2 regions of the Cupriavidus sp. GW823-FHT07A04 genome follow, and region 1 is predicted to be linked to the other one. Evidence: riboswitches for the same ligand, from Rfam matches in the RefSeq annotation. Region 1 holds a riboswitch; the other holds the start of a gene.
The links. A riboswitch is a leader RNA that binds a small molecule or an ion and turns the genes downstream of it on or off. The one in region 1 is predicted to bind cobalamin.
Positions count from the first base shown of each region.

Region 2: it holds a riboswitch for cobalamin, as region 1 does, so the genes downstream of both, AC1Q7Q_RS05750 (TonB-dependent receptor plug domain-containing protein) here and AC1Q7Q_RS36845 (TonB-dependent receptor) in region 1, are expected to answer to the same signal.

Region 1 covers NZ_JBXAHA010000030.1:59,878-75,467, reverse strand. Annotated here, with positions in the region: gene ada (bifunctional DNA-binding transcriptional regulator/O6-methylguanine-DNA methyltransferase Ada) at 1-1,017, opposite strand, end outside; gene AC1Q7Q_RS36910 (DNA-3-methyladenine glycosylase family protein) at 1,104-1,748, opposite strand; gene AC1Q7Q_RS36905 (methylated-DNA--[protein]-cysteine S-methyltransferase) at 1,751-2,302, opposite strand; gene AC1Q7Q_RS36900 (hypothetical protein) at 2,356-2,532, opposite strand; gene alkB (DNA oxidative demethylase AlkB) at 2,629-3,273, opposite strand; gene AC1Q7Q_RS36890 (2OG-Fe(II) oxygenase) at 3,276-3,968, opposite strand; gene AC1Q7Q_RS36885 (methylated-DNA--[protein]-cysteine S-methyltransferase) at 3,995-4,306, opposite strand; gene AC1Q7Q_RS36880 (hypothetical protein) at 4,406-4,981, opposite strand; gene AC1Q7Q_RS36875 (FAD synthase family protein) at 5,058-5,531, opposite strand; gene AC1Q7Q_RS36870 (ester cyclase) at 5,719-6,186, opposite strand; gene AC1Q7Q_RS36865 (hypothetical protein) at 6,582-7,385, shown strand; partial or broken gene AC1Q7Q_RS36860 (hydrolase) at 7,436-7,687, shown strand; gene AC1Q7Q_RS36855 (HoxN/HupN/NixA family nickel/cobalt transporter) at 7,983-9,041, opposite strand; gene AC1Q7Q_RS36850 (PepSY domain-containing protein) at 9,095-10,609, opposite strand; gene AC1Q7Q_RS36845 (TonB-dependent receptor) at 10,617-12,881, opposite strand; cobalamin riboswitch at 13,009-13,266, opposite strand; gene AC1Q7Q_RS36840 (methyl-accepting chemotaxis protein) at 13,572-15,128, shown strand; gene AC1Q7Q_RS36835 (YjjA family protein) at 15,166-15,590, opposite strand, start outside.
Region 2 covers NZ_JBXAHA010000003.1:3,176-18,765, reverse strand. Annotated here, with positions in the region: gene lgt (prolipoprotein diacylglyceryl transferase) at 1-656, shown strand, start outside; gene AC1Q7Q_RS05810 (HAD family hydrolase) at 674-1,357, shown strand; gene AC1Q7Q_RS05805 (GntR family transcriptional regulator) at 1,622-2,362, shown strand; gene AC1Q7Q_RS05800 (malonyl-CoA decarboxylase domain-containing protein) at 2,396-3,844, shown strand; gene AC1Q7Q_RS05795 (Bug family tripartite tricarboxylate transporter substrate binding protein) at 3,953-4,939, shown strand; gene AC1Q7Q_RS05790 (enoyl-CoA hydratase/isomerase family protein) at 4,992-5,774, shown strand; gene AC1Q7Q_RS05785 (malonate--CoA ligase) at 5,885-7,438, shown strand; gene AC1Q7Q_RS05780 (SIMPL domain-containing protein) at 7,577-8,278, opposite strand; gene AC1Q7Q_RS05775 (sulfite exporter TauE/SafE family protein) at 8,399-9,211, opposite strand; gene AC1Q7Q_RS05770 (EVE domain-containing protein) at 9,296-9,790, opposite strand; RNA gene ssrS (6S RNA) at 9,980-10,190, opposite strand; gene AC1Q7Q_RS05760 (cell division protein ZapA) at 10,502-10,843, opposite strand; gene AC1Q7Q_RS05755 (hypothetical protein) at 10,840-11,157, opposite strand; cobalamin riboswitch at 11,366-11,610, shown strand; gene AC1Q7Q_RS05750 (TonB-dependent receptor plug domain-containing protein) at 11,707-13,671, shown strand; gene AC1Q7Q_RS05745 (FecCD family ABC transporter permease) at 13,687-14,685, shown strand; gene AC1Q7Q_RS05740 (ABC transporter ATP-binding protein) at 14,691-15,527, shown strand; gene cobO (cob(I)yrinic acid a,c-diamide adenosyltransferase) at 15,520-15,590, shown strand, end outside.

The sequences.
Region 1 (15,590 bases):
CCAGCGGTAGCCGGCGATATCGCCATCGCGCCGCACCACGCGGTGGCATGGAATGGCCACGGCAATGTGGTTCGCTGCACAGGCCTGCGCTACGGCACGCACGGCCTTGGGAGCGCCGATGCGCTCGGCGATCTCCGCGTAGCTCACGGTCGTGCCCGGCGGAATCTCGCGCAGAACCCGCCAGACGCGCTCCTGGAAGGCCGTGCCCTGTACGTCCAACGGTAAGTGCAGCCCGATAGCCGGTGCCTCGATGAACCCCACTACCTGGGCGATCAATTGCTCGAACTCAGCATCGCCGCCGATAAGCCGAGCCTTGCGGAACTGGTCCTGCAGGTCACGCACCAGCGCATCCGGGTCATCGCCCAACAGAATGGCGCAAATGCCGCGCTGGCTCTGTGCGACCAGAATGGCACCTAGCGAGCACTGTCCCACCGCGAATCGAATGACCGCCCCGGTGCCGCCTGCCAGGTAGTCTCGCGCCCGCATGCCCAGCAGATGGTCGGAGGCTTCGTAGAACCGGCTATTGGAGTTGAAGCCGGCGCCATAAATCGCGTTGGTGACCGAAGCGTTGGGTGTGCTCAACTCCTCCCTCAACTTGCGGGCACGATAGGCCGAGCTGTAGGCTTTGGGGGTGAGGCCCGTTTCGGCCCTGAACAGACGGTGGAAGTGGAACGGGCTCATGCCGATTTCGGCTGCCAGGTCGTCGAGCTGGGGCGGTGTCTCTGACGCCTCGATCAGGCGACAGGCACACTCCACCAGCGCGGCGCGCTCGGCTGCCGCGCTGGTCTGGTCGCCACGTGCGCGGCGGCTGCGGCGGTAGCCCGCCGCTTCGGCAGCTTTTGCCGAGTCGAAGAACTCCACATTTTCGCGCTTGGGTAACCGTGCCGTAGAGCTAGGCTGACAGTACACACCCGTGGTGCGCACGGCATAGACGAAGTGCCCATCGGCCGCGACATCCCGCGCCTGCACAGCCTCCCAACGGGTATCCTCGGTTTCGTAGACATGGGTCGTATTCATGGCGACAGTCCTGGAATCGTCAATCACAGAGACAGGATAGGCAGGAATTCATTCGCAAGAACTCCGATTCTTGCGAATGAATTTCATCATTTAGGCGGCAGTCGCCACAAGTACCAGGCCGCGACAGTCCGCCAGGGACTCCAGGCCCCGCCGATCTCGCGCAACTGCCGAGGTGTCGGCGCCTCCTCCAAGCCCTTCAGGCGCCGGTAACCCTCGCGCACGCCGAAGTCGTCCACCGGCAGGATGTCTGAGCGCTCCAATGAGTAGATCAGGAACATTTCGACGGTCCAGCGCCCCACGCCACGCAGGCAGACCAAGCGCTCGATCAGCGCGGCGTCAGGAAGGCGCCGAGCTTCATCGAGACTGGGCACAAATCCGTCCACGGCGGCCTGCGCAATGCCACGTATGGTGGCCAGCTTGGCGGCCGAGAAGCCGCACGCGCGCTGTGACTCAGGATCGGTCGACAGGAGTTGTGCCGGCGATGGGAAGGAGGCTCCCGGATAGAGCGCCAGCAGTCGCGCAAGAATCGCATCGCCGGCCTTGGCGTGCAACTGTTGGTAGGCGATGGCGCGCACCAAGGCTTCGTAGGGCTCGCGCGCAGGTTTGGCCTCATGTCGGCATGGGCCAACGATGGCGATATGGCGCGCCCAGTCTGCATCTAGACCGGACAAGTACTGAGAGGCCCGTTCGTACGCGCGCGGAGACAAGTCAGCTGCAATGGTATCGGCCAAGATCAGATCCCCGGCAGCATGGCAGTCTGTGGTTCGGCACGCTCTGGCGCGATCGCCCTCTCGTGTTCCAATAGCCAGCGCTTACGGGGCACCCCCCAGGCGTAACCCTTGAGGTCGCCATTGCTGGCGATGACCCGATGACACGGTACGATGACGGCGATCGGATTGGCGCCATTGGCTGCACCGATGTCGATGGCCGCGCGCGGATCGTCGAAGCCCAGTTCCTTGGCCAGCTTGCCGTAGGTCGTGGTCGTGCCGGCCGGAATGCGGCGCAGCGCGGCCCAGACCCGGCGCTGAAGCTGAGAGCCAGCGGTCTCAGTCCGCAGGGCATCCAGCGCGCCCAATTCACCCGAAAAATAGCGAGCCAAGGCTTCGGCGATCTCGGATGGGGCCGGAACTTCAACCAGCTCGACACTGCCATAGTGCTCGCGCAAGCTGCGATGCTGGCGCGCCTTGTGGTCGGCAAAATCGAGCCCGCGCACAATCTGCCGCGCATCGGTGACGAGCAGTAGGTCGCCCAGCGGCGACTCCAGATAGCTCAAGAACAATTGCATGATGCACTCCTTGTTGAATGAATCGGCGGGCACACTTGGTGTGGTCAGTCTGCTCATCTCAGGCGGGTAACGCCCCATTCTCCAAACAGGTAGGCCTCGCCGCTTTCCATGCGCAGCTCGATGGCACCGGCATCGCCGACCCGCCATTGCGCCGCGCCCATGTCCACCAACGACTGGCAATAGGCCTCAATCTGGCGGCGCGCTTCGGCCCGTTTGTTCGTCGGTTCCATGGATATCGAGTGCATGGGAGCGTCTTGGCAACTGCGGCTACTTTAGGTGTATCGTCTCGGGAAAAAACTCCGACTCTTGCTCTTGAATTCCGATGCTCATCCCGCTTTGCGGAAGGTGAAGTTGATGCGTTGACTTCCGAGCAGCGGATGCGGCTCTTCTTTTAACGGCATCACCCCGTGATAGCGCGGGCGATCGGCCTCTCCCCATACCATCACATCACCGTGGTGCAGAAAAACTTTGAGCGTGGGATCGGAGCGCTCATGTCCACCAAACAGGAAGGTGGCCCTCATGCCTAAAGAGACCGAGACAATAGGTGCTTCGTAGTCCCGCTCGTTCTTGTCCTGGTGCAACGAGAGCCTCGCGCCAGGCAAGTAGCGATTCACCAGACAGGAATCTGGCTCAAAATCGGCGAATCCCGCTGCTGCCGCTGCTTCGTTGGCGAGTCGCGCGAACGCGTCGGGCATGGCAGGCCACCGCTCGCCGGTGTCCGGATCAATTGAGGTGTACCGGTAGCCACGCCGGTCTGTCGTCCATCCCAGTGCCCCGCAGTTCGTCAGCGCAACCGACATGGTGAAACCTCCAGGCGTCACCATGTGTCGAAACGGCGACATGGCCGCGATGTCAGAAATGGCGGGCATCAGTTCGCTCACATACGGCAGTGCGAATCCGCGCAGCACCAAGGCGCCTGAACCCAGGCGCAAGCGTTCGCCACTTGTCTCGAAGCGTTCACACGGCTCCATGTTCACCTCGAGTCGTGGAAGATAAGCCCCACCGTATGCCGCTTGCCGCTGCGGATGCGGCTGACGCCATGCCGCATCGCCACGTTTTTGATGCCACGCAACCCCGTCGCTGGCCGCTTGTTGACGGTGAATACCACTGCATCGCCCTGGCGCAGTGCGACGACATCGGCGCGTTGCCCTTTGGTCGAACACTCCGTCATGACGAACTCGCCACCGGCGAAGTCCCTGCCAGGTTCCGACAAGAGAATTGCCACCTGCAACGGGAAAACGTGCTCGCCGTAGAGATCCTGATGCAGGCAGTTGTAGTCACCTTCGCCATACTGGAGGATTAGCGGCGTCGGCCGCGTCTGCCCGGCCTGGTGACATCGGTCGAGGAATACATCCAGCTCATCCGGGTATCGCGTGTCGATTCCCAACTGCCGGTTCCAGCGATTTGCGATCGGCACGAGTTGGGGATACAGCGCATGCCGCAGCCAATTGAGCAGCGGTGGCAACGGGTATGTGAAGTACTTGTATTCACCCCGCCCGAATCCGTGGCGAGCCATGACGATCCGAGCGCGAAAGCCTTCCTCCTTCGAGTACAGCGCCGCGAGCTCATCGCATTGCTCCGCAGCCAGCAGGCCAGGCAAGACGACATTTCCATGGGCATCAAGCGAACGCTCCATGTCGATCCAGTCGTAGGTCAAGCGTTCCATGGGGCTATAGCGCCCCGCATTGGCCCTCATTGCGCGCGCTCCTCGGCCAACATGGCAAGCTTGCGCTCGACACCCCAGCGATAGCCGGACACAGAGCCATCGCTGCGCACCACACGATGGCAGGGAATGACGATGGCCAACACGTTTGCGGCGCAGGCACCCGCCACGGCGCGAACGGCTGCCGGCCTGCCGAGATCCTGAGCTACTTCCAGCTGGCTTCGTCCAACGAGAACCATACCCTGCAATGTCAGGCCGACGGCGAATCGAATAGGGCCCTCTACCCGGGTTCCCGGGGCACGGAAGTTGTACTTGAACGTGGGAAAAGAACGAATTCTCATGGCAAATCGCTCGCATCGGCTTCAGGGTGTCGTAAGTGTAGAAATTCACGCCCGCTGAGAAACTCCGATCTTTGCGGTTGAATTCTTTGGCGGCGCGACTCACCAGCCGGGGTATCTGGCGATGAGTTGGAGCCAGAGCGTGAGACATCCTGCGTCTTGCATGTAGTGCAGGGCCTCGGACGCCTTCCAGGTACTAGGGACTCGCCGCAGCCAGATCGAATCGGGCCCAGACCGGTAGAGCCAAATGACGGTCGCGGCCATCATCTGCTGTTCAGGGGCCATCGCACGAAAGTCGGTACGCCAGCGCGCCATCTCTTCTGGATGGTGCCCGCCGGTACGTTCGTTGTAAGCCGCAGGGCAAACACTTCGATGATGGTCCCCACCGTGCGTTCTGGCGAACAGCTTGAACAATCGAAGCTGCCGAATTGCCTGCAGCAACGATTCGCAATAGCTCTCAGGACTTCGATGGAATGGCACTTTTGACCCTGACAACGCTTCCAGTTGCGCTGCCTCGCTCTCGTCGAGGTCGAGAAGATCGAGGACGAGGTCTTCCAGCCGCATGTCATCGAGTCTCGATGCAATGAGGTTCTGTGGCAGCAAGGCGACTCTTACTGCGGCTACCCAAGTAGCCAGCGACTGTGCAACGGGCTCTGCACACGAGATTTTATTCATCATGGAGGGCATCGCAAACGCGATGCAAGAAGTGAGGGCTGGGCCATAGGCAGATTACGTGTCCGCGATAGGGCGGCCGTCAGATGGCAAAGATAGCGTCCATCACAAGCTCACATCGGCGCACTCGTACAGCGAGGTCGTCGATGTTTTGCAGGGTCTGGCGAAGCGCACTGCTCGATGTGCGCCTTCCATATGGAAAGTAGAAAACTTCGACACCGAGACCCGCCAAGCTTCGTTCGAGCCGATAGCCTTTTTCGGTTCCGCGCCAATCATCCCCCTTGAACAGGACATTGAACCGCAGGTCCTTCCAGATCTCGACCTTGTCATTGGTGAACGCAGGATTGGCCGCATCGACATAGCGCACATTGCGGACAATCTCCAATCGCTCAGCGAGCGGAATGACAGGCTTCACCCCCTTGTGCTGAATCAGAACCTCGTCGGCCACGACGCCGGCGATGAGAACGTCGCAATGCTCCTTGGCTTGTCGCAGAAGATTGAGGTGCCCGATGTGAAAGAGATCATAGGCACCGGGTGCGTAACCGATTCGAATCATGGCAGTGATGTTCTCTCAAGACTGATCGATCTCACTGTCCAGGAATCTGCGACCTCATCCTATCCGGTGCGCTCGGTTTCTGCTCAGGCATTCTGGAATCACGCAACGTGGATATGAGGTGCGCAATGAATAGGCGTCGCGCGACGCGCATACTGCACGTCGCGCCACTTCTCCTGATTCCTGGAAATCAGCCGTCGCCATTAATGGCGGCCTCCTTGATCAGCCCGAGCTGGGTCAGCGCAGCCACACCGTCGTCCAGGCCGAGTTCTTCCACGATCCTGCCGCCGATCACCTTCAGCACGGTAGTACCGGTGAAATGCATCTTGCGGCCAGTTGCGGCAGGCAGACCGCCACTAAGGAAGTCATCAAATGCCGGGCCCGTGTGGGTGCCGCCACCTTCCCACTGGCCGACGACATAGTCGCCTTCGGCAATCAGCTCTGCCGTGCCCCAGAAGTTGAGATCCGGGAACGCGGCACGAAAGTCGGTCATGAAGGCCTTGATATCCTCGCGACCACGACGAGGTTCGTGCAGCGAATACTTGAGCAGCATGTTCGGGGCGGCAATCTCATCGATCACCGCCAGATTGACGTTCTTGCCCCAGAATTCCGTGAACCAACGACCGACGACGGCCTTGTTCTGCTCTTCTTTGCTCATTGGAAAGGTCCTCACAGTTAGTTTCGGGAAGGTTCATCGTAACCATTCGATGCCCTGAGCAAGAGAATAGGCATCCCCACGTTGTTAAGAACTCCGATTCTTGCTGCGCAAACCAATCCGAAGATCGACGTACCGTCTAGGCCAGTGACGGTACCTCATCGTCTGTGCGAGCGGTGCGCACTAGAGTGGCTAGCCGCTCCAGTGTCGTGTCGTGGATTCCATTGGCGCGCAAGCCTTCGCACGTGCGGAACAGATAGGCGTATTGGATTCAATCGCAAGAAACGGAGAGCGCGGCCAAGACCGGCCGCCTACTCTTCATTGCGAGCCAGTCGCGACATGTCTCGGTTCCACGCGCCCGGTATCCGCCCGGTATGTCTTCAAGCAAGGAGTCCGTCATGCCCATCAATGAAGTGCAGCCAGACGCCTATGCAGACCTTGGCGACATTTGGCTTCGGGATCAGTCGGCGCGACTCAGGCAGAAGCATCTACAGTTTGGACGGCACTATCGGATGGATGTCGGGGCGCTGCTGGCTCGAAACGCTCAAGCGACTCGAATGGACAGAGCCGCCGCAATGGCAGCCCCGAGTCATGGCCTGCCCATCGATCGCATTCGGCGGGCGACGATCGAAGCCATTGAACATTGTTCGCGGTTGAACGATCCTTTGGCGCGCATGGCGCTGCTGCCGGCGGCCACCAAATCGAGTTCGCATCCGATGCCGGCATCGGAGCCGCGCGGCGAATTGGGGTTCGCAACACCTGGTGAGTTTTCGCTCATCAACAGGCTCGGTGCTACGCCGCGCGACGAATGGATGGCGGTGCTCACGGATCTTACGGAAGTTGTCGTCGCCGATTTGCATGGCATGCCGAGCTCACTGGGCATCGCGAAAGCCGCGTCCATCGTGCAGAATCGCGCGTATCTTGAGGCGCGCGCCCGCCAGCTCCTGATTTCTCTAACCAAGGATGAGGGAGATTGGCACCTCGGGGTGATTAATTTCGGTGTCGAGGCCCAACGCCACGACTGCGAGTTTCTGATGTGTTTTGCCTTTCAGGCTGCGAACCCCGATCTCTCCGTCACGAGTCCATTTGCCGAGGTTGGATTCGCGCTGCACAAGCAATCACATGCAGATCCGATCTTCATGCTGACCATCAGAACCGCCCTCGGATATGATGCAGCGTCGGTATCGACCCTCCAGGGTTGATCCATCACATCACATCACATCACATCACATCACATCACATCACATCACATCACATCTTCGCCATGCAACGCATGGTACAGGCCGGCGTCGTGCCGGTGACCTGGCAACAGGTACTGCTCGAATGGCAACGCGACTGGGCCCGCCGCGAGACGCACGACGCCGTAATGCAAGTCGTCAGAGAGCACTCTGGCACATATGGCATGGGTATCGACTACACCTTCACCATGGTGCACAAAGCCCCGCAGCGCATTGCCACACCGCACGAGTTGCTCGCGCCGATCCCGGCCCGGATCAGTGTTTGAGCCAGTCCCTCGTCCGCATATCCAACCTCATGACCACGCGCCACTCACTCCAGCCCGCGCCGCACGACCCGGCACGGGCGCCAACTTCTTTATTCAGGCGCGGGCACAGTGGTGGCGGCAACCGCACCTGATCTCTTGGGGCCGCCAGCACGGCGCAGGCGGCCAGCCCGAATCCGCCCAAACGCATTCTGGGATTATGGAAATGACCGCCTTATCCTCCGATTCCGCGCTTTTGAGCTTGTAGTCGATGACGGTCGCATATCAGCGCTAAGCGGTTATCCGTCCCACCATACCTTCACCCCATCCTCACCTCGATCTCGTCATAACGCCGGACCCGGTACACCACCATCGAGATCAGCCAGCTCAGCACGAACACGCCGATGATCACATAGCCGAGCATGCCGAAATGCTCGTTCAGCTCCCCGATCACGTCCCACAGGCCGCCTTCCAGCCCGAGCTTGTCGGCGATCAGCCCGAGTGCTTCGATGCCGCCGATGACCACTGCGACCACCACCGAGACCAGCGTGATGGTCATGTTGTAGTAGAGCTTGCGGATCGGCTTGGTGAAGGCCCAGCCGTAAGCGCCTAGCATCAGGATGCCGTCGGTGGTGTCCACCAGCGACATGCCGGCGGTGAACAGGGCGGGGAACACCATGATGGTCCAGAACGGCACGCCTTTTGCCGCCTCCGCCGCCGATAGCCCGAACAGCGCCACCTCGGTGGCGGTATCGAAGCCGAGACCGAACAGCAGCCCTATCGGGAACAGGTGCCAGCTGCGGCTGGCCAGCCGGAACAGCGGGCGGAACGGCCGCGAGAGCACGCCGCGGTTGTTCAGCAGCAGGTCCAGGTCCTGCTCCTTGAGCGCTTCGCCGCGCTTGACCGCGCGGAAGGCACGCCACACGGAGATCAGGATCAGCAGGTTGAAGAAGGCCAGCAGGAACAGGAACAGCGCGGAGACGCTGGTGCCGATCATGCCGCCCACGGCTTTCATGTCGGCAAAGCGCGTTTGCAGCGCGGCGGCGGCAACCGCGATGCCGATCGACATCAGCGTGACCACGGTGGAGTGGCCGAGCGAGAAGAAGAAGCCGACCGTCACCGGGCGCTTGCCTTCCTGCATCAGCTTGCGCGTGACGTTGTCGATGGCGGCGATATGGTCGGCGTCAACGGCGTGGCGCAGGCCGAGCGTGTAGGCCAGCACGGCGGACGCCAGCAGCATGGGGTGGTCGCGCAACGCTGCCAGTGCCCACAGCCAGGCCCCCACGTTGGCGGCGATCAGGAAGACGTAGAGCGCAATGACCTTGCGGCGCACGTCGGCGTCCTGGTCGTTGAAGATGCTGGCTAGAAAGCGGAACATGAGCGGTCCGTGAAAGATGGGGAATTCTGAATGGATGGACGCCAGGCCGGGACTCAAGCCCGCCGGCGGCGCCCGCGAAACAACCTGCGCCAGCCAATCACCACGCCACTGACCGAGACTACCAGCCCGGCAACCGAAAGTAACCAGACCGTTGCATCCCAGGCCGGGCGATGGCGCACCAGCCAGCCAAAGTCCCAGCTGTGCGCGGCATGGAACAGCCATCGGTAGGCACGGCGGCTGCGGTCGCTGCGGCCCAGCAGGTTGCCGGTGTCCGGGTCGATGTACACCCACGTGGCGCAGTCGTCGTCAAAGCGCACGCGCAGCACCGGCAGCTTGCGCGGCTGGTGGTGGCTGTACCAGTAGGCGTCGTCCTCGTGCAGCAGGTCGTGGCTGGCCACGGTGGCGTCCGGCATCAGCCGCGCGGCTGCCTGGGCCAGTGTCCGGGCAGAGAGCGCCAGCGGCGCGCCGGTGTTGGCGTGATAGGCGTGCGTGGTGGCCGCGGTCGCCACCAGCATGACCGGCACGCCGGCCTGCCAGGCCAGCTTGATCTCCCTTGGAGGCAGCGCGGTGTCGGACAGCAGGCTCGCCAGCGCCGCACCATCGCCGGCGGGAAAGCGCGGCAGGGTTTCTCCGGCGTAGCGTTCCAGCGCTGGCTGCGCAAACGCGCGCCCGGGAAACCACTGATTGGGATTGACCGATAGCCAGCCGCTGGCCAGCCACGCCACGAGGAACAGCGATGCGGCCAGCCCGGCGATATGGTGCCAGGCCATCCAGCCGTGATAGGGCGACGTGCCGCCGGCGCTGCCGTGCGCAAACCGGCGGCGCACGCGTAGCCGCAGCCAGCCGATCCAGATGCCGCTGACGGCCACGGCAATGCACGCGCCGGAGGTCCACAGCACTACCTGCCGCCATAGCGGCGGGTCGGCCCGCACCGGCGTGAAGTACAGCCAGTGCGGTACCGAGCCGAGCCAGTTCCAGAACCGTTCGGCGCGGTTCGTGTCGCGCATCACCTCGCCGGTCCGGGCAGACACATACAGCTCGGAGCCGGCCGCATCGTCCAGCACAATGCGATGCAGCGGCCGCCAGGGATTGAGCCCGTTGGGCACGGTCCACTGGTCGCGCTCCGCGGTTTCCACCCAGCGCGCGCCCGCCGCGCCGGAGAAACGTTGGGCGATGGCTTGCGCGGCAACGGCATCCACCTGCTCGATGGGCGCCGCGTCGCGGGCGGAGACGGTGTAAGGCTTGCCGTTCCAGTCGATCATCCGGTAGACCGGGTGCGTGCCCATGATCTCCAGGCGCAGGCTGCGCGGAAAGCGGGTGAGGCCCGCGCTGGCCATCGCGGCATCCGGCGTGATCCTTACCCCGGGCAGGTCCAGCGGCGGGAGCCCCGCGTGGCGCTCGGTGTCGGTCAGCGCGGGAAAGGCCACGTACATCATGACCAGTCCCGAGAGAAACCACATGGCGATCAGCAGGCAGCCCGCGATCCCGGCCCAGCGGTGCACCAGGTAGAGCCAGCGGCGCGTGAAGCGCCAGCAGGCTTCACGCCAGGGCAGGGGTGTGCTTGCCATGGCCGGCCTAGAAGTAGAAGTTGGCCGTCAGCTCGGCCGCGCGCGGCCGGCCCAGCAGCCACTGGCTGCCGCTGTTGCCAGAGGATTCGGCGTAGTCGCGGTTGAACAGGTTGTACACGCGCAGCGTCAGCGTCGTCTTGCGCGATACGCGCCATTGCAGCGAGGCATCCACCACCGCGTACGACGGCATGGTGGTGGTATTGGCGTTGTTGGTATAGCGCTTGCCCACGTAGCGCAGGCCGCTGCCTGCCTGCCACCGCGGTGCGAAGGCCCACGTCAGCCACAGGTTGGCCGCCTGCTGCGCAACGCTGGTGGGCACGTTGCCATTGCGCGAGACCAGCGCGCCGTTCACGCTTTCCGCCAAGTCGTCGTAGCGGGCGCGCAGCACGGTGCCGTTGGCATCCAAGCGCAACCCGCGCATGAGTTCCACGCTGACCGAGGCCTCCAGCCCGCGCGAGGATTGCTCGCCCACCTGCACCGACAACGCCGGGTTGCTGGCGTCGCGTGTCAGCAGGTTCTTCTTGACGATCTGGTAGGCGGCAAAGGTCCACTCGCCGCGCTGGTTCCAGAACGATTGCTTGACCCCGGCTTCGATCTGCCGCCCGGTGGCCAGCTTGAAATCTTTCTGTGCGTCCGAGGTGGAGATCAGTGCGCCAAGGGGATCGGTGGCGGTGGCGTACTGCGCATACACCGACAAGGCTGGCGTGAATGCGTAGACCGTGCCCGCACGCCACGTGATGTTGTTGAAGCTGCGGGTCCAGTCGTCGCCCGTGACCAGGTTGCCGCGTTCCAGCTGGGCATGGTCCAGCCGCACGCCGCCAATTACCGACCATTGCCGGGTCAGCTTGAGGCGGTCCTCGCCAAACAGCGCGGCTTGCGTGGTGTGGGTGCGAAAGCGCGGCGACGTGACAATGCCCGGCGGGCTGAAGAACTGGCCCGGGTCGAACTGGTAGGCATTGACCGTGGACGCGCCGCCATAGGGCGAGTTGTTGCTGTGAGTGAAGTTGATGCGGTTGACGTCGAACCCCACCATGGCGGTATTGGCCATGCCGAACAGCTGGCCATCGATCTTCAGGTCGGCGCGGTCGCCCACCTGTTCCTGGTCATGCAGGATCTCCAGATAGTCGGTGCGGCGCACCTGGCCCGTCGCGGGCAGGAAGGTATAGGACTCGGCGTCGCGCCAGTGGCGCTGGCTGGTGAGGTAATAGAACTGGTTGCGCACCATGACGCGCTCGTTGGGCTGCCACTGCGCCGCGAGCCGGGTCCAGCGGTCGCGGTAGGTGATGTCGGCATCGCCAACGTTGTAGTTCTTCTTGCGTAGCGAGGTGTCCAGGCTGCCGCCCGCCAGCGGCGTGCCCAGGTACTGCATCGGGTGCTGGTCGGCGTCGTCATAGGACAGCGTCAGGTTGAACTCAGGCGATACGTCCAGCCGCGCCGCGGCCGACACCGCCAGGCTGCGCGAGTCGCCCCGGTCCACCCAGCCGCCGGAGCGGCCGTAGCTGGCGTTGAAGCGGTAGGAGAGGGTCTCGTTGACCGCGCCGCCGCTGTCGAACGCCGCGCGCGCTGTTTTTTGCGTGCCGCCGGTGAGCTGCAGCTCGTTGGCGATCGGCGCGCGCATCGGCTTCTTGGGAATCACGTTGACCACGCCGCCGATCGCGCCCTCGCCAACCATGACCGAGGCCGCGCCGCGCAGCACTTCGATGCGGTCCACGGACGAGGTATCGAAGGGGAAGGTGACGGTGCCGGAGGCCACGTAGAGGCGCGTGCCATCGTACAGCTGCATCACCGAGCCTTGTCCTGCAAAGCCGCGTGCCGCGAGCGCCGTGCCGCCGTTGCCGGGCGCGCCATTGGAGGTGATGCCGGTGGCGCGGGTCACGGCCTCGCGCACCGACAAATCGCCGCGTTCGCGAATGGTGTCGCCGGACAGGACTTCCACGCTAGCGGGCGTTTCCAGCGGGGTCAGGCCAAGGCGGCTGCCGGTGCTGGTGGGCTCGGACAGCGCCAGCCCGGCCGGCTGCGAGGCGCTCCTGACTACCACTGGCGGTAGCACCGTGCTGTCGCCGCGCGACGGCTGCGATTGCGCCCGCTCTGAAGGTTGCGCATCGTCCGCCGCCCAGGCGGCATCGGCGCCCAGGCCGGCGAAGGCCCCCAGCGATAGCGCGAGCGCGCAATGATGCGCGAGCTGGCGCGGCGGCTTGGGCGCATGACGACGTTGGCGTGGCGTGACGGCCGCCGGCGAGGCGGTACAGGCAATGCAAGGGCGCGCGGACATGGACTTTCCATCATTGGCCGCGGGGGCGACCCCGCCCGGCGGCAATAAACGAACCAGCCGCGGACGAGCGCGCAGTGACGGCCGGGCGCGTGGCCAGCCGTCTCACGCCTGGCCGCCCGTCCGCAGCCCCGGTGATCGGTCGAAGGCCGGTATCCGGGCTTGCAGGGGGACGCCTGCCGCTGGGGCGCGTCCGGGGTGCCGCCTTCCCGCGCGATGATGCGCAGTGGCTGCCGCGGCCTGTTGGCGCGGCGTGACACCTTTGTACCTGCTGACCGTTGCGGGGGCAGCACAGGATTAGCCGCGGCATGGCCGGCGGCGCACCTGTTTCCCGTTTAACCCCCGCCGCGCGCTGCGCGCCGGAGGCACCTTCGAACCCTTGGCAGTCCACTAGCCAGGTAATTGCAAGTCAATTGCAATTACCGAGTGGAATGCGAGGCGCATTGTAGCCGTATTTGCGCCGCTTTCGGGGGCGGATGGCAGGTGTTTTTTTTGGCACCGTGCGGGTGCGCGAGCGTTTCGGCCTGGCACAACCTGTCGCCATTTTGGTGCTTCATGCGACATTTTCTGCGCTTCGTGGCCTTTCGTGCGGTCCTGTCGCGCCTTTCGCTAAAGAAGGCGAGCCCGGCTCCGATATTCGGAGGTGCCGCATGCCTCCTGCATGACCGGCCATTGCCCCGAGAAGCGAATGCCATGAATCGTCTGACCCTGCGAAAAAAGCTGTGGATTCCCCTTGTGCTGGCCTGGCTCGGCCTGCTGTTGCTGACCGTGATGCACGCCTTCCAGACCCGCCAGCTGCAAATGGCCGATCGCCGCGGCGAGCTGGCTAACATTGTCGACATGTCGCTCTCGCTGGTGCGCGACTATGCCGAGCAGGCGCGCCAGGGCAAGATGTCCGAGGCCGATGCCAAGGCCCAGGCCACGGCCCGCGTTGCCGCGCAGCGTTATGGCAAGGATGGCTACATCACCATCGTCGGCGCGGATTCCGTGCTGTTGATGCATCCCATCAACGCCAAGCTCAACGGCAAGAACATGAGCGACTTCAAGGACGCCAAGGGCAACGCCTTGTATGCCGATATCGCGGCCCGCGGCGCGTCGGCCGAAGGCGCTGGCCACCTGGACTACTGGTGGCCCAAGCCGGGCAGCGACCAGCCGAGCCCCAAGATCGGCTACGTGGCGCGCTTCAAGCCGTGGGGCTGGGACCTGGTCGCCGGCACGTATATGGATGACGTGCAAGCGCAGTTCCGCGCCTCGCTGTATCAATCGCTGGGGCTGCTGGTGCTGCTGGGCATCGTGATTTCCGCGGTGGCCACGCTGCTGATCCGCAGCATCCAGAGCTCGGTGGGCGGCGAGCCCGCTACCGCTGCGGCCCTTGCCTTGCGCATGGCCAGCGGCGACCTCACGGCGCGCGTCGAAACCCACCCGGACGACCGCTCCAGCCTGATGTACGCCATCGGCCATATGCGCGACCAGCTCGCCGGCACGGTGGCGGGCATCCAGCAATCGGCCGATTCCATCACCTCGGCGGCCCAGGAGATCGCCTCGGGCAATAGCGACCTGTCGAGCCGCACCGAGCAGCAGGCGGCCTCGCTGCAGCAGACCGCCGCCAGCATGGAGCAGATCACCGCGACGGTGCGCCAGAACGCCGACAACGCCAAGGAGGCCAGCCAGTATGTGGCTGACGCCTCGCAGATCGCGAAGCAGGGCGGCAGCGTGGTCAGCCAGGTGGTGGACAAGATGCGCGGCATCACCGCCAGCTCGCGCAAGATCAACGACATCATCGGCGTGATCGACGGCATCGCTTTCCAGACCAATATCCTGGCGCTCAACGCCGCGGTGGAAGCCGCGCGCGCCGGCGAGCAAGGACGCGGGTTTGCGGTGGTGGCTGGGGAGGTGCGCAACCTGGCGCAGCGCAGCGCGGGCGCGGCCAAGGAAATCAAGACGCTGATCGTGGAGTCGGTGGGCCAGGTCGACAGCGGCTCGGCACTGGTGGAGCAGGCCGGGCAGACCATGGCCGAGATCGTCAACGCGGTCGGCCGCGTGACGTCGATCATGGATGGCATCGCCTCGGCCACCGCGGAGCAGCGCACCGGCATCGAGGAGGTCAATCGCGCGGTCGCGCAGATGGACCAGATGACGCAGCAGAACGCGGCGCTGGTGGAGCAGGCGAGCGCGGCCGCCACGTCGCTGGAAGACCAGGCCGGCGCGCTGCACCATGCCGTGTCGGCCTTCCGCCTGTCGGCCGCCTGAGCACTGAGCGCTGACCGGGCGCTCAGCGTGCCTGGCCCTACAGCAGCGATTTGCCCTGCGCGAGGATCTTGTCGCAGACCTGCTTGGTGACCTGGTCCTTGAGGCCGCCGCCGCTCAGGTCGAACTGCTTGCCATCGCTGCTGCTCAGGATGCCCTTGGCGCCGCTGGTGTAGCCGGCGTCGGATGTGGGAGAGTCGCCGCCGACCTTGCCCAGCAGCTTGTCTTTGACCGAGGCGGCGCCGCTGGCGCCGCCAAGGTAGTTGTTCTTCACGCAGTACTCCAGGATCCCGGCGACATTGCCGGTGCTGCCCGAACTCAGCGATTGCAGCGAGGGCATTCCACTCATCCCGCCCAGGCTGCTGCCCAGGCCGCTCAGGCCACCGGACGAACTCTCGGTGCCGCCCTGCGTGGCGCCTTTGAGCAGGTCCCCGAGCTGCGCATGCGCGGCTGCCACCGGTAGCA
Region 2 (15,590 bases), on a different contig from region 1:
TCAAGGACCTGGACGACATGTTGTTCTTCGGCGTGCTGGGCGTGATCCTGGGCGGGCGGCTGGGCTACGTGTTCTTCTACAAGGCCGATTACTACCTGAGCCATCCGCTTGAGATCTTCAAGGTGTGGGAGGGCGGCATGGCCTTCCACGGCGGCTTCCTGGGCGTGATCGTGGCGATGTGGCTGTTCGCCAAGCTGCGTGGGCGGCACTGGATGGAGGTCACCGACTTCATCGCGCCGATGATTCCCTGCGGGCTGGCGGCCGGGCGCATCGGCAACTTCATCAACGGCGAGCTGTGGGGCCGTCCCACGGACCTGCCGTGGGGCATGATCTTCCCGCAGGCCGGCGACAACATTCCCCGCCATCCTTCGCAGCTTTATCAATTCGCCGGCGAAGGCGTGGCGCTGTTCATCATCCTGTGGCTGTTCGCCAGGAAGCCGCGCCCCATGGGCGCGGTCTCGGGCGTGTTCCTGATCGGCTACGGCGGTTTCCGTTTCCTCGCCGAGTTCGCGCGCGAGCCGGATAACTTCCTGGGCCTGCTGGCGCTGAACTTCTCCATGGGCCAGTGGCTGAGCCTGCCGATGATCCTGGCTGGCATTGCCATGGTGGTCTGGGCGAACCGTCACGGACAGGCGGCGCAGGCCCCGATCCGTTAAAGCGGGCGCAGATGACTTTGTTCACCGCTGCCATCTTCGATATGGATGGCCTGCTGATCGACTCCGAGCGCGCCATCATGCAAGCCTGGATCGGCGCCGCGCGCGAGATCGGCATCACGCTGGCGGCCAGCGACTACGTGCAGGTCATCGGCAAGGCCAAGCCGGAGTCCGATGCCTTCCTGGTTTCCCTGCTTGGCGACGAGCATGCCTTCCGCCAGGTGCAGGCGATGGCGGGCGCGCAATTGCATGCGCCGGCCACCGGGCCCCGGTTTCCGCTGAAGCCCGGCGCCAGGGAATTGCTCTCGGCGCTGCGCGGCGCGGGCATTCCCTGCGCGGTGGCATCGTCATCCCGTGTCGAGGAGATCAGGGACCGGCTCGGGCGCGTGGGCATGCTGGATTTCTTTTCTTCCGTCTCGGGTGGTGATGAGGTGCGCCGCGGCAAGCCGGACCCGGCGCTGTACCGGCTCGCCGCCGAGCGCCTCGGCGTGGCGCCGCGGGCGTGCCTGGCCTTCGAGGACAGCGAGAACGGCGCAACGGCCGCGAACCGCTCGGGGGCGCAGGTGGTGGTGGTGCCCGATATCAAGCCGCCTTCGCCGGTCGTGACCGGATTCAGTTTCCGGGTACTGGGCACGCTGCATGAGGCCATTGCGCACGTGCCGCACTGGTTCGGCGTCCACGCGGCAAGGGGTTCGGCGGGCTAGTCCGCACGCGGCGCCCCGTGGCGTTCCCTGCCTTGCATTCGTCCGCGCCGCCCCTGGCGCATGGTGAGACTGACCCTCCTGTTGATCGGCGCGCAAGCGTTGCGCGAGCGCTGGAAGATGCCGCACATGCGGCTGTGCAACATCGAATTGTCTTGTCATCCGGTCGCCGTTATTCATAATTATGAATTATTGGGCCTGGCAAGACACATTTCACCGTGCCGCAAGCCACCCCGATGCCATTGCATTCTTCCGTCCGGAGGCACCATGCGCATCATCCAGCAGGCCCTGTACCTCGAAGTCGCGGAGCGCCTGCGCGCCATGATCGACGAGCACGCGCTGATGCCCGGCGCCTGGATTGATGAGGCCACGGTGGCCGAGTCGATGGGGATCTCGCGCACGCCGATGCGCGAGGCGCTCAAGGTGCTGGCCGCCGAAGGCCTGGTGCGGCTGGAGCCGCGCCGCGGCTGCTTTGTCAACGCCTTGTCCGAGCAGGACCTCGACGAGATCTTCCCGCTGATGGCGCTGCTGGAAGGACGCTGCGCCTATGAGGCGGCGCGCAACGCCACCGCCGAGGACCTCGACGCGCTCGAAAGCCTGCATGCCGACCTGACCCAGTATGCGCAGGCCGGCAATATCGACGCCTACTACGAAACCAACTACCAGATCCACGAAGCCATCCAGCGGCTCGCCGGCAACCGCTGGCTGTCCGGCCTGATCAGCGACCTGCGCAAGGTGCTGCGGCTGTCGCGCCACAAGAGCCTGAAGCTGCCGGGCCGCATCCGCGAATCCTGCGCCGAGCATCTGTCGGTGTTCTCCGCGCTCAAGGCGCATGACCCGGAGGGCGCCGAAACCCTGATGAAGACGCACTTGCTGCGCCAGCGCGGCGCGCTCAGGGCACTGGACGCCGCCGAGGTCGCCGAGGTCGCCGATAGCGGTGGCGATCCCATCCCCGAAGCACAGCCCGGCCGCCTGCACTTGGCCGGTAAGTCCCCCGTTGATCGATAGCGGCCAACTGACGCGCACAGAGCAGGTACGCCCATGGATTCCCTCAGCAATAGCGAACAGAAAGTCAGCGCGCCCCTGAGCGGCTTGGAGCCGTCGGCGCAATCCCTGTTGTCCCGCTTTGGCCGGTGGTGGGGCCGCAAGGGCGATGACCGCGCCAAGCCAAATACGGATGCCGATGCCAAGGCGGACGCCAAGGCCGTGGGGCTGCCGGCGCGCGTGCTGCGCCGGCAGCGCGAGCAACTGCGTCAATGCTTCGATGCGCGCCTGACCGACAGCGCCGCCAATACCGCAGCGCAAACCTGGCGGGCCGAATACGAAGCCGCGGGCGATGACGCACGCCAGGCCATGCTCGGCGTGCTGGCGGAAGTCGCGGCCAGCGGCGGCCCGGAATCGGATGACGATGCCAAGGATGGCAAGACGCCCAAATCCGCGTCGGGGCTTGCGCAGGCCATGTCCAACGCGCGCATCCGTTTCTTCAAGCGGCTGGCCGCGCTGCACGGGCAGGAGGGCGCAAGCGTCTGCGGCCTGCATTTCCTGATCGGCCTGCGTGCTGACATGCTGCGCTGGCATAAGCGCGTGCCGGGACTGCGCCCGCTTGACGACGATCTGGAGGCGCTGTTCTCCAACTGGTTCGACGTGGGCCTGCTGGAACTGCAACCCATCACGTGGGACTCGCCCGCATCGCTGCTGGAAAAGCTGATCCGCTACGAGGCGGTGCACGAGATCGCGTCCTGGGCGGACCTGCGCAACCGGCTCGATTCTGATCGCCGCTGCTACGCCTTCTTCCACCCGCGCATGCCGCGCGAGCCGCTGATCTTTGTCGAGGTGGCCTTCGTGCCCGAGATGGCCGCCAACGTCCACGCGCTGCTGGACGAAGCCGCGCCGCTGGAGGACCTGCGCCGCGTGAAGTGGGCGATCTTCTATTCCATCTCCAATACGCAGCCAGGCCTGCGCGGCGTGAGCTTCGGCAACTTCCTGCTCAAGCGCGTGATCGGGGAGTTGCAGCGCGAGTTTCCCAAGCTCAAGCAGTTCGCCACGCTCTCGCCCATCCCCGGGTTTGCCGACTGGCTGCGCAAGCGCGACGGAGAAGCGGTGGCCAAGGTGCTGGGCGACAAGCGCCTGGCGCGCTGGAGCGAGCGCCACGGCACGCCACCCGCCGACGGCGCCGGCTGGCTGGCCGCGCTGCCTGCCGATTCCGAAGATGCGACGGTGCGCGACATCGCGCTGGCGCTGGCCGCGCACTACCTGGTGCGCGAGCGCCAGCAGGCGCTGCCGGCCGATCCGGTGGCGCGCTTTCACCTGGGCAATGGCGCCTGCGTGGAGCGCCTGAACTGGGCCGCCGACCTGTCGCGCAAGGGCCGTGCGCAGTCGTGCGGGATGATGGTGAATTATCTTTACGTGCCCGAGGCGCTAGATGACAATCTGGTGCGCCTTGGCAACGGATCCCCGCGCATGAGCCGCGCGGTGAGCAAGCTGTTGTAACCCTGGTCAGGTAAAAGACAAGGCCGCGGGCCGCGTTCATGGGCCATTCCAGCAGTTCTTCGTTTTGACTTTCCACAGCAGAAGAGAGAAGAGAGAGGAGACAGAGTCATGAATCGTCGTCAGTTTCAACTGGCAGGGCTGGCTTGCGCGCTGGGCGCGGGTTTGGGCGCGGTAGCGCCCGTGGCGCAGGCTGACGCCTGGCCGTCCAAGCCGATCACCGTCATCGTGCCGTTCCCGGCCGGCGGTGGCACCGATGCCTTCGCCCGCCCGCTGACCGCGCAGCTTTCCAAGCAGTTCGGCAAGCAGTTCGTGATCGATAACCGTGGCGGCGCTGGCGGCACCGTGGGCGCGAGCATCGCGGCCAAGGGCGCGCCGGATGGCTATACCGTTTTCATCGGCGGCGCGCACCACGCCATCGCGCCGTCGTTCTACAAGAAGCTCGACTACGACATCGAGAAGGATTTCATCCCCGTCACGGTGATCGCGCAGCCGCCGCAGGTGATCGTGGTGAACCCGACCAAGGTCACCGCCAACACGCTGGGCGAGCTGATCGCCTATGCCAAGAAGAACCCCGGCAAGCTGAACTACGCCTCGGCCGGCAACGGCTCGTCCCACCATCTGGCGGGCGAGCTGTTCAAGCTGCAGACCAAGACCTTCATCACGCATATTCCCTACAAGGGTGCGGGCCCTGCGCTGTCCGACCTGATCGCGGGCCAGGTGGATATGGATTTCGACGGTCTCGGTTCTTCGGCCCAGCATATCCGCGCCGGCCGCATCAAGGCGCTGGCGGTGGCATCGACCAAGCGCTCGGCCGCGTTCCCGAATGTGCCTACCGCTGCCGAGGCTGGGGTGCCTAACTACGAAGTCTCCACCTGGTACGCGATGTGGGTGCCCAAGGGCACGCCCAAGGACATCGTCGACCGGCTTTACACCGAAGTGGAGAAGGCACTGAACACGCCCGAGATGAAGCAGATCTGGCTTGCCAACGGCTCCGATACGCCGGCTTTCACGCAAGAGCAGTTCGCGCAGTTCCAGCGCGCCGAGATCAAGCGCTGGGCTACGGTGGTGCAGCAGTCCGGCGCCAAGATCGACTGATGGAGGATCGCCGCATGGTTTCCGATGTTTCCCGTGCGCGTGGAGCGCAGGCATGAGCGGCACGGTAGCGTTCGCGCGTGAGGGCGACGTGGCCACGGTCACGCTGTCCCACGCTGGCAAGCTCAATGCCATCTCCGTGGCGATGTGGCGCGCGCTGGCGCAGGGCTTTGCGGACCTGTCCGCCGATCCCTCGCTGCGCTGCGTGGTGGTGCGCGGCGCCGATGGCAACTTTGCCGCCGGCGCCGACATTGCCGAGTTCCCCGAGGAGCGGGGCGACGCCGCCGCGCTGCGCCGTTACCACGAGGCGGTGATTGCGCCTGCGCTGGCCGCCATCGCGGGCTGCCTGCATCCGACGCTTGCCATGATCGAAGGGGTTTGCGTGGGCGGCGGGCTGGAGATCGCCTGCCATTGCGACCTGCGCATCGCCGCCGACGACAGCCGCTTCGGCGTGCCGATCAACCGGCTCGGCTTTCCCATGGCGCCCGGCGAGCTGACCGGGCTGCTGGCCCTGGCGGGCCGCGCCGTGACGCTGGAGATCCTGCTGGAGGGCAGGGTGTTCGACGCCGCCGAGGCGCGCGAGAAAGGGCTGCTGACGCGCGTGGTGCCGGCAGCGGCACTCGGCGAGGAAGTCGCCGCGGCCGTCAAGCGCATCGTGGCCGGTGCGCCGTTGGCCGCCCGCATCAACAAGCAGAGCATCCGCCGCCTGGCGCCGGTGCCCGCGCCGCTCACCGCGGCGGAGCTCGACGCGCATTTCCGCTATGGCGACAGCGCCGACCATGCCGAAGGCGTGGCGGCATTCCTGGCACGCCGGCCGCCGCGCTTCAGCGGTCAATAGCACGGGCAATAGCACGGGCAATCGCTTTAGGTATCATTGCCGGCTATTGATCGGATTGCCCATGCGGATTGCCCATGCTATTGCCGATTCCGTTTTTCATCTTCCGCAATATGAACGCCAACCTGTTCGCCCTATTCGAATCCCGCTTCCCGGCGGACCGCAGTGCCTGCTGCATTGAAACCCACGACGGCCTCTACTACAGTTGGGACGACCTGGACCGCGCCACCGCCAAGATGGCCAACCTGCTGGCCGCGCTCAAGCTGCCCGAGGGCGCGCGCGTGGCGGTGCAGGTGGAAAAATCGCCGGAGGCGCTGTTCCTGTACCTCGCCACGCTGCGCGCAGGCTACATCTACCTGCCGCTCAATACCGCCTACCAGGAAGCCGAGATCGACTACTTTGTCGGCAACGCGGAGCCGGCGGTGGTGGTGTGCAGCAGCGCTAACTTCGGCTGGGTGTCCAAGGTGGCGTTCCGCCACGGCACCAAGCACGTCTTCACGCTGGACGACGACCGCTCAGGCTCGCTGTTGTCCCGCGCCGCCGTGCAACCGGACCGCTTCGCCACGGTGGCGCGCGGCGCCGACGAACTCGCCGCCATTCTCTACACCTCGGGCACCACGGGCCGCAGCAAGGGCGCCATGCTCACGCACGGCAACCTGGCCTCCAACGCCAAGACGCTGCATGCGTACTGGGGCTGGCGCAGCGACGACGTGCTGCTGCACATGCTGCCGATCTTCCACGTGCATGGCCTGTTCGTCGCGTCGCACGGCGCGCTCTTGGCCGGTGCCAAGATGATCTGGGCGCCCAAGCTCGACATGGCGCAGATCCTGAAATTCCTGCCGCGTTGCACCGTGATGATGGGCGTGCCCACGTATTACGTGCGCATGGTGCAGGAGCCGCGCTTTGACGACGACACCTGCCGCCGCATGCGCCTGTTCGTGTCCGGCTCCGCGCCGCTGCTGATGGAAACCTTCGATGCCTTCCGCGAGCGCACGGGCCACACCATCCTGGAGCGCTACGGCATGAGCGAGACCGTGATGCTGGTCTCCAACCCGTACGAGGCGCAAGACGGCGAGCGTATCGGCGGTACCGTCGGCAAGGCGCTGCCGGGTGTGTCGGTGCGCGTGGTGGACGGCGACGGCAAGCCTTGCGCGGCCGGCGAGATCGGCAATGTGGAAGTGCGTGGCCCGAATGTGTTCAAGGGCTACTGGCGCATGCCGGAGAAGACGCAGGAAGAGTTCACCGCCGACGGCTGGTTCAAGACCGGCGACGTGGGCCGCTTTGGCGGTGCCATCGTCAGCCAGGCTGGCGAGCGCAAGGTGCCTGACGACTACCTGACCATCGTCGGCCGCAGCAAGGACCTGATCATCTCCGGTGGCTACAACGTCTACCCCAAGGAGATCGAGAGCTTTATCGACGAGATGCCGGGCGTGGCGGAAAGCGCCGTGATTGGTGTGCCGCATGCCGACTTCGGCGAGGCGGTGGTGGCGGTGGTGGTTGGCAAGCCAGGTGCCTCGCTGGATGCGCTGAGCCTGATTGGCGGGCTCAAGGGTCGTATTGCCAATTTCAAGGTGCCTAAGCGCGTGCACGTGGTGGATGAGTTGCCGCGCAACACCATGGGCAAGGTGCAGAAGAACGTGCTGCGCCAGCAGTTCGGGGCGCTGTAAGCACCGCCGCTCCTTGATGGCTCATGCATCAAAGACAAGGCCCCTGCCGCTTGCGCGGCAGGGGCCTTGTTCCGTGCCTTCTGCCTTCTACCTTCTACCTTCTGCCTTGCCCCTTGAGCCTGTGGCTTTGGACGGCGCTTACTTGAGCATCTGCACCGAGCCGTTCACAGTCACGGTGACCTGGGCCTTGCCGCCCTCGACCGGCACCGGCGCGGAATCGGCCATCATGGCCTTGGCCGCGTACATGCGCGGCATCGGTTGCACCGCGCCCACTTCGCCCACCTGCACTTCACGGATGGTGTAGCTGCCGTAGCCGAACAGCTTGGTGGTGGCCTGAGCCTTGTCGCGGAACGAGGCCACGGCTTGCTCGGTCAGCTTGGTCTCGGCCGCCTGGCGGGCTTCGCGCGAGAGCGAGAAGCTGATGTTCTGCACCTGCATCTGGCTGGCGAGCTGCCCCGCGAGCTTGGACACGGCGGTGAAATCGCGCGATTCCAGAATCACCTCGGCGCGCCCGCGCCAAGTGCTGATGCGCCCGTTCTTGTCGTTGGACGGATAGATGGTGAAGCCGCCCGATTGCGCCTGCACGCCATTGGTACGCTTGGCCTGCGCGATCACATCCGCGGTCTTGGCCGACAGCGCCGAGGAAATCGCGCCCGGTTCCGCCCCTTCCTGCTCGGCGGCGAGCGTCAGGTGCACCACGTCGGTCGGCACTTCGGTGGCGGCCTGGGCGGACAGCGACAGCACGCCGGCAGGGGCCGGCTCGTGGGTCGGGCCGCCGCCCTGGGCGGAGGCAACCATGGCGGTGGTACCGAGCAGCGTGGCGGCAAGCAGATGTTTCATTGGATTCTCCCTTGTCAGACGATGGGTATCAGACGCGCCGCCCAGGTGATCGTTCCGCTACGTCCCGTGCGACCTTGTATCTACTTGTATCCGCGGCGTGCATCGCTGGCACCTGTGGCCTCAGAACGCGTGCCAGGCCTTCCACATCATGTAGGCCGACAGGCTGAACAGCAGGCAGGCGAAGACTTTCTTCAACTGTGCGACATCCATGCGGTGCGCGGTGCGCGCGCCCAGCGGCGCGGTCAGCACGCTGGCAACCGCGATCACCGCCAGCGCGGGCAGGTAAATGTAGCCGAGCGAGCCTGCCGGCAGCCCGGTCTGGCCCAGCCCGCTCCACACATAGCCGATCACGCTCGCCACCGCGATGGGAAACCCGAGTGCGGCCGAGGTGGCCACGGCGTTGTGGATTGGCACATTGCACCAGGTCATGAACGGCACCGAGACAAAGCCGCCGCCCGCGCCCACCAGGCTGGACAGGAAGCCGATCACGCCGCCCGCGCCCAGCATGCCCGGCGTGCCCGGCAGTTGCCGGTGCGGGGCGGGCTTGCGGTTGCGCAGCATCTGCCACGCCGAAAAGCCTACGAATACGGCGAACAGCAGCGACAGCCAACTGGTCTTGAGCGCCGCGAAGACCTTGCCGCCGCCGATCATGCCGCCAATCAGGATGCCGGGCGCCAGGGCCAGCACCAGCTTCCATCGCACCATGCCGCGCTTGTGGTGGGCGCGCACCGAGGACAGCGAGGTGAACAGGATGGTCGCCATGGAGGTGGCGATGGCCATATGGACGATGGCCTCATGGGGGAAGGCCAGGGCGGTGAACAGCAGCGTGAGGAAGGGCACCATCAGCATGCCGCCGCCTACGCCAAGCAAGCCGGCGCAGAAGCCGGTAAAGGCGCCGAGCAGCAGCAGTCCGGGAATCAGGGAAAAGCTCATGACGCGGAATCGACCTTGTTGGCGTTGTAGTTATGTCGTCGGCAGCCATTGTGTCATGCCGCTGCTGTGACCGCCGGTGCCAGGCTAGCGCATCAGCCGCGTGGTGATGAAGCGCCATTCGGCCGGGGTCACCGGCGTGATCGACAACCGGTTGCCACGGCGTAGCACGACCATGTCGGCCAGTTCGTCATGCGCGCGCAAGTCGGCCAGCGAGATCAGCGGGCCCTTGCCGACAAAGCGCACGTCAACCAGCATCCAGCGCGGTGCATCCAGCTTGGCGGCGGCGTCGTAGTAATCGCTCTTCGGGTCGAACTGGGTGGGATCGGGGTAGGGCTGCGAGCTGACCTCGGCCAGGCCGGCAATGCCGGGCTGTGGGCAGGAGGAGTGATAGAACAGCACGCCGTCGCCGATTTGCATGCCGTCGCGCATGAAGTTGCGGGCCTGGTAGTTGCGCACGCCGGTCCATGGCAGGGTGCCGCGTTCGGCTAGCGTATCGATGCTGGCCTCGTCGGGTTCCGACTTCATCAGCCAGTACTGGCGGGCGCGCGCGGCGGCATTGGCTTGCGTGGATCGGCTCATGGGCGGGCAGGGCGGGCGTGACGTTGGCGACAGCGATATGGTGCAGCAAGCACGGCCAAAAGAAAACCGTCTGGCGGATGTGGGCGTGGGTCGTGGCGCAGAAACAGAGGGAGGGCACTGCAGAGGCAGCGCAGGTCAATCTGCGCCACAAAAGGAAAAGGCGGTGGTTGAATAACCACCGCCTTTAGAGGGGTCCCCGCCTCGGCCGCTGGATCGGCATCCTGAACCCAAGTGAGGTTCAGAGTGGCTGCGGAAGCCGCATTTCGGGTACATCACCGGTTCAGGGAGTCCAGACTGCAACTATGAACCATGCGACGCGCTCGCCCACACGGCATAATCCCGCACCAACAAATGCTTATCGGTTCAAGGAATATGATCCTGACGAACCAGGCAGGGAAACTGTCAAACGTCTGACTTTTTTGCACTGCCAAACGCATACTGCTTTGGCATGGCTGTCAGACGTTTGCCGTTTCTAACTTGGATGGGATGAAAACGGCGGTCAGGCGCGATAACCCGACCTAAGGTGCCGCAACTATGTGGCTTGGTGCGGCTTGGCTCCACTATACACCGCGAGGCTTTCCATACCAAGCCCGTCTTTGCGTGTCGTTACATTTTGCTGACGCGCGCGGCATGTGGGGCACATCGGGCCGAAATCGCGAGCGTATCACCGCCTGCCTGTGCCGTGTGGTACAGCCGGCGCAGGGCAGGGCATCAGTTGCGCGGCACGGGCGAATTGGTGCCCACATGCGCGTACTGGCGCAGGGCTTCGTCCGCGCGTTCGTTCAGCTCGCGAATGCGCGCACGCACTGCATCAACGGGAATCGCACCATCTTCTTGCTGCTTGCGCTTGAGCGAGAGCAGGTCCGAGGCGATGCTGATCGCGGCCATCACGGCAACGCGTTCCACGCCCTTGGCGGATACGCCGCCCTTGAGCCGCGTCATCTGACCGTCTACCAGTGCCACGGCCTCCAGCAGCGCGGCCTCGTTGTCGGCGGCAATGGCGAACCGGTAGGACTGGCCGGCAATGTTCACTTCGACTTGCTTATTGCTCATGCGTTTTCTCCGGGTGCCTTCTGTTCGGCGCGGCCGGCCGCGTCGCCTTCGCCCAGCAGGTCGAGCTGGCGGGCGTCGCTGGCGGTGGGCAGCTTGTCCAGGATCGACTGGATGCGCAGCTGCGCTTCCTCGATCTTGATATTGAGCAGCTCGCGGTCGGCGGCCATGGCTTCACGGTCGCCGCGCAGCTGGCTGGCGTCGGCCTGCAGGCGTTCGATCTCCTCGCGCAGCCGCTGGTTCTCAGCCGCCAGGGTATCGGCATGGTGCAGCACACGCCCGATCTTGGCGGCGAGTTGTTCGAGTTCGGTGAGCATAGAGCCTGTCATATCTAGGGTCTCGGGTTCTGGGATTTTAGCCCAAGCGCTATCGTGCGGACGGCGAACGCAGACGTGTGTGACCAGGCCTGCGCGCCGAAGTTGCATGCATCGTCGTTTAACGGCATCCGTGGCGACGGCTTTATGCCTGTTTCCAGGCGCTTTCGCCTTGTTTTGCCGCGGCATTGACGCTTGCCTCGAAACTGCCTACACTCGCGCACGTTCCAGGTGCTCGTAATCCTATTCACTACAGGGTTGCAGTTCAACGGGAAACAGGGAGCCAGCCACCGCCGCCAGGGCAGGGCCGAGCCAACCTGTGCTGCCCCCGCAACGGTAAGCGACCGTGATCGCAAGATCGCAAGGCCGACCACTCAGCCACTGAACCGCAAGGTTCGGGAAGGCGGTCGGACTGGTGTCGTCAGCCCGGATACCGGCCTGAACGAGAGTGCGCCGCCCTCCGCTGCTTTTTGCCGCGCAAGCCAGCGGCGCGCTTCGTCGCCAGACGGTCCGCGGGGGAACGGACCAGGCAGCTCTCTCCCACTCAGCATCATGCGCTTTTCGCCCCCCACGTCGAGCCGTCCGGCATTGCCGGCGCGCCGCCACACCATACCTGTTTTCGTCTCGCGGCAACTGCCCGCCGCGCTCGCCGCCTGGCTCGCCATGAGCGCGCCCGGCGCCGCCATGGCCCAGTCCGCCGGGCAATCCGCTGCGCAGCCCGCGCCCGACGCGCAGCTCGACCCGGTGGTGGTCACTGCCACCCGCACTGTCCAGCCGTTGACCGAGGCGCTGCCGCATACCACTGTGGTGACCCAGCAGGACATCGTCAACTCGCAAGCCATCGACCTGCGCTCGTTGCTGCGCACGCAGGCCGGTGTGGAGTTTGCCGCCAACGGCGGCCTGGGTGCCAATACCAGCCTGTTCATGCGCGGGGCCAACTCCAACCAGACGCTGATCCTGATCGACGGCGTGCGGATCTCGGCGGCCAGCAGCGGCACGGCCCAGCTCTCGAATATCCTGCCCGACCAGATCGACCATATCGAGATCGTGCGCGGCAATGTCTCGGCGCTCTATGGCTCGGATGCGATCGGCGGCGTGGTACAGATCTTCACCAAGAGCGGTGCGGGCCAGGCTCCCGCAGCCAACGCTCAGATTGAATACGGCAGCAACAATACGCGCCAGGGTACGGTGGGCTACGGCGGGCAGGTGGGCGATACCTCGTTCAATATCACCGGGTCGGCAGTCAAGACAGACGGTTTTTCGGCGATCAATGCGGCCCAATGGAACGGTGACAATCCGGCCAAGGCAAAGAAGGGCATGGGCCCGAACCCGAACGACAACCCGTATGACAACAAGAGCGTATCGGGCCAGGTGAAGCATCGTTTCACCAGCGACTGGGACGCCGGCGTCACAGCCTATTACTCGAAGAGCAAGCTCTCCTACGACACCACGACAGGCAAACCGACCGATGTCTGGTGGATGAACAGCGAGTTGTACACTGTATCCGCCTTTGTCAACGGCAAGCTCACCCGGGACTGGACCACGCATTTCAAGGTCGCGCAGAGCGGGGACAATAGCGAAAACACCTTGAACGGACTGTTCAACAGCAACTTCAACACGCGCAATCGCCAGTACACCTGGCAGAACGAATATGCGCTGGCGCCGACCCATAAGCTGCTGTTCGGCACGGAGTATGCGCAGCAGGAATTCAGCTCGAACACGTATGGCGCGCCGGGCCGCAATATTGCGTCGGTGTTCGGGGGCTACGATGGCCGGCTGGGCAAGCACCAGCTGCAGCTCAATGTGCGCAACGACCACTACTCGGATTTCGGCAGCCAGGCGAGCTATTTCGCCGGCTATGGCTATAACGTGACCGAGGCGTTCAAGCTGATCGCCAACGCCAGCAACGCCTTCCGCGCGCCGACGTTCAACGAGCTGTACTACCCGGGCTATGGCCAGCCGGGCATCAAGCCCGAGCGCGCCAAGTCGGTCGAGCTGGGCGCGCAGTACAACACGGACGCCGCCGGCCTGCTGCGCGTGACCGCGTTCGAGACCCGCTACGACAACCTGATTACCGCGGCGCTGCAGCCCAATGGCTTGTTCCTGGCGCAGAATGTCAACAAGGCCAAGGTGCAAGGCATTGAAGCCTCCTGGCGCGCCAAGCTGATGGGCACCGACGTGGGCGCCAGCATCACCTTCCAGAACCCGGTGGATGAGCAGAGCAATACGCAGTTGCTGCGCCGCGCGCGCCGCCATGCCGCCTTCGACGTGGGCCGCCAGTTTGGCGACTTCCGCCTCGGCGGCGAGTGGATCATTTCCTCGACGCGCATGGATAGCGGCTCGCGCACGCTGGGCGGATACGGTATCGTCAACCTCAATGCCCGCTATAACATCGACAAGCAATGGTTCGTGGCCGCCCGTGTGGAAAACCTGTTCGACAAGAACTACCAGCTCGCCTATCCCTACAACACGCAGGGACGCGCCGGCTTTGTCACGCTGGGCTGGCGCCAGAAATGATGGTGGCCGCCTGACATGCGCCGCGCGCTAGCCGTCTGGCTGATGCTTGCCGCCGCCGGCGTGGCGGTGTTCCTGCTGTCGCTGGCGGTGGGCAGCGTGCCGCTGTCGGGGGCGCAGGTCTGGCACGCGCTGTCCGTCGGCGCCGACGATACCGCCGGGGCCATCGTGCGTGAGCTGCGGCTGCCGCGCGCGGCCGCGGCATTCGCGTGCGGCGGCCTGCTGGCGTTGACCGGCGCGTTGATGCAGGTGCTGCTGCGCAATCCGCTGGCCGAGCCCTATGTGCTCGGCGTATCGGGCGGCGCGGCCACCGGTGCGCTCACCGCCATGCTGATGATGTGGCCACTGTGGACGGTGCAGGCCGGCGCGGCCGGCGGCGCGCTGTTCTCGATGGTGCTGGTGGCCACGCTGGCGCGGCGCGACCTGCTGCATCCGCAGGTGCAGGGCGGCCATCATGAGGCCGGCTCGCGCCTGCTGCTGACCGGCGTGATCCTGGCCGCCGGCTGGGGCGCGCTGATTACCCTGATCCTGAGCGTGGCGCCCGAGGCCCGTTTGCGCGGCATGCTGTTCTGGCTGACCGGCGACCTGGGCGGCACCGCCAGCTACGGCCTTGCGCTAGGTGCGCTGGCGCTGGCCGTGCTGCTGGCCATGCCGATGGCGCGCTCGCTCAATGCCATGCTGATGGGCGAGACCGTGGCGCAGGCGCTGGGCGTGCGCGTCGGCGCGGTGCGCCTGTCGGTGTTCGTGCTGGCCTCGCTGGCGATCGCGGTGGCCATTACCTCGGCTGGCTCGATTGGCTTTGTCGGGCTGGTGGTGCCGCACCTGGTGCGCCTTGCCTGGGGCAACGACCAACGCCTGATGTTGCCTGCCTCGGCGTTGCTCGGCGGCACGTTGCTGATGGCCGCCGACCTGGTGGCGCGCACGGTGATTGCGCCCGCGCAGTTGCCGGTGGGCGTGATCACCGCGCTGCTGGGCGTGCCGACCTTCCTCTTTCTCCTGCTGCGCAGGCCGCGCTGAGCACCATGCCGACCTGGAACGAACCCGTCTGCGCTTGTCCGCCGCTGGTGCTGCAGTCCCTGCAGTTGCGCGCCGGCACGCGCGCTTTGCTCGATGGCCTGAGCTTGTCCATGCAGGCGGGCGAGCTGTGGTGCATCGTGGGCCCGAACGGCGTCGGCAAGTCCACGCTGATGTCGGTGCTGGCCGGGCTGCGCAAGCCGGACGGCGGCGTGGTGCTGCTCGATGGCCGCGCGCCGCTGGAGACGCCGCCCGCGGCCCTGGCATTGCGCCGTGCCTACCTGCCTCAGGCGGTGCACGACACCTTCTCGATGTCGGTGCGCGACGCCGTGGCGGTGGGCCGTCACCCGCATCTCTCCGGTTGGGGCTGGGCCGGCCGCGAGGATGACGCGGTGGTCGCGGCAGTGATGCGCGAGATGGATCTCGATGCGCTGGCCGGGCGCGACGTGCTGACCCTGTCCGGCGGCGAGCGCCAGCGCGTTTCGCTGGCTGCCACGCTGGCGCAACAGGCGCCGCTGCTGATGCTGGACGAACCCGCCGCCCACCTCGACCTGCGCCACCAGATCATGGTGCTGGAAACCCTGGCCCGGCTGGCGCGCGCCGGCCGCCACGCCATCGTGGTGATCCTGCACGACCTTAACCTGGCGCGGCGCTACGCGACCCATGCTCTGCTGCTGGCCGAAGACGGCCTGTGCTTGCATGGCCCCGCTGCGCAGGTCCTGACTCCCGCGCATTGCTCGCACGCGCTGCGCACGCCCATTGTCAGCGTCAGCGACGGCCGCCATACCGCGCTGATCGCCGACGGGGCGCATTCTCCCGCACCAGACGAAACCCAACATGACTGAACCCAAAGCCCTTGAGACCTCCACGTCGGAAGACGCCGCCCGCGACGAGCGCCACAAGGCGCG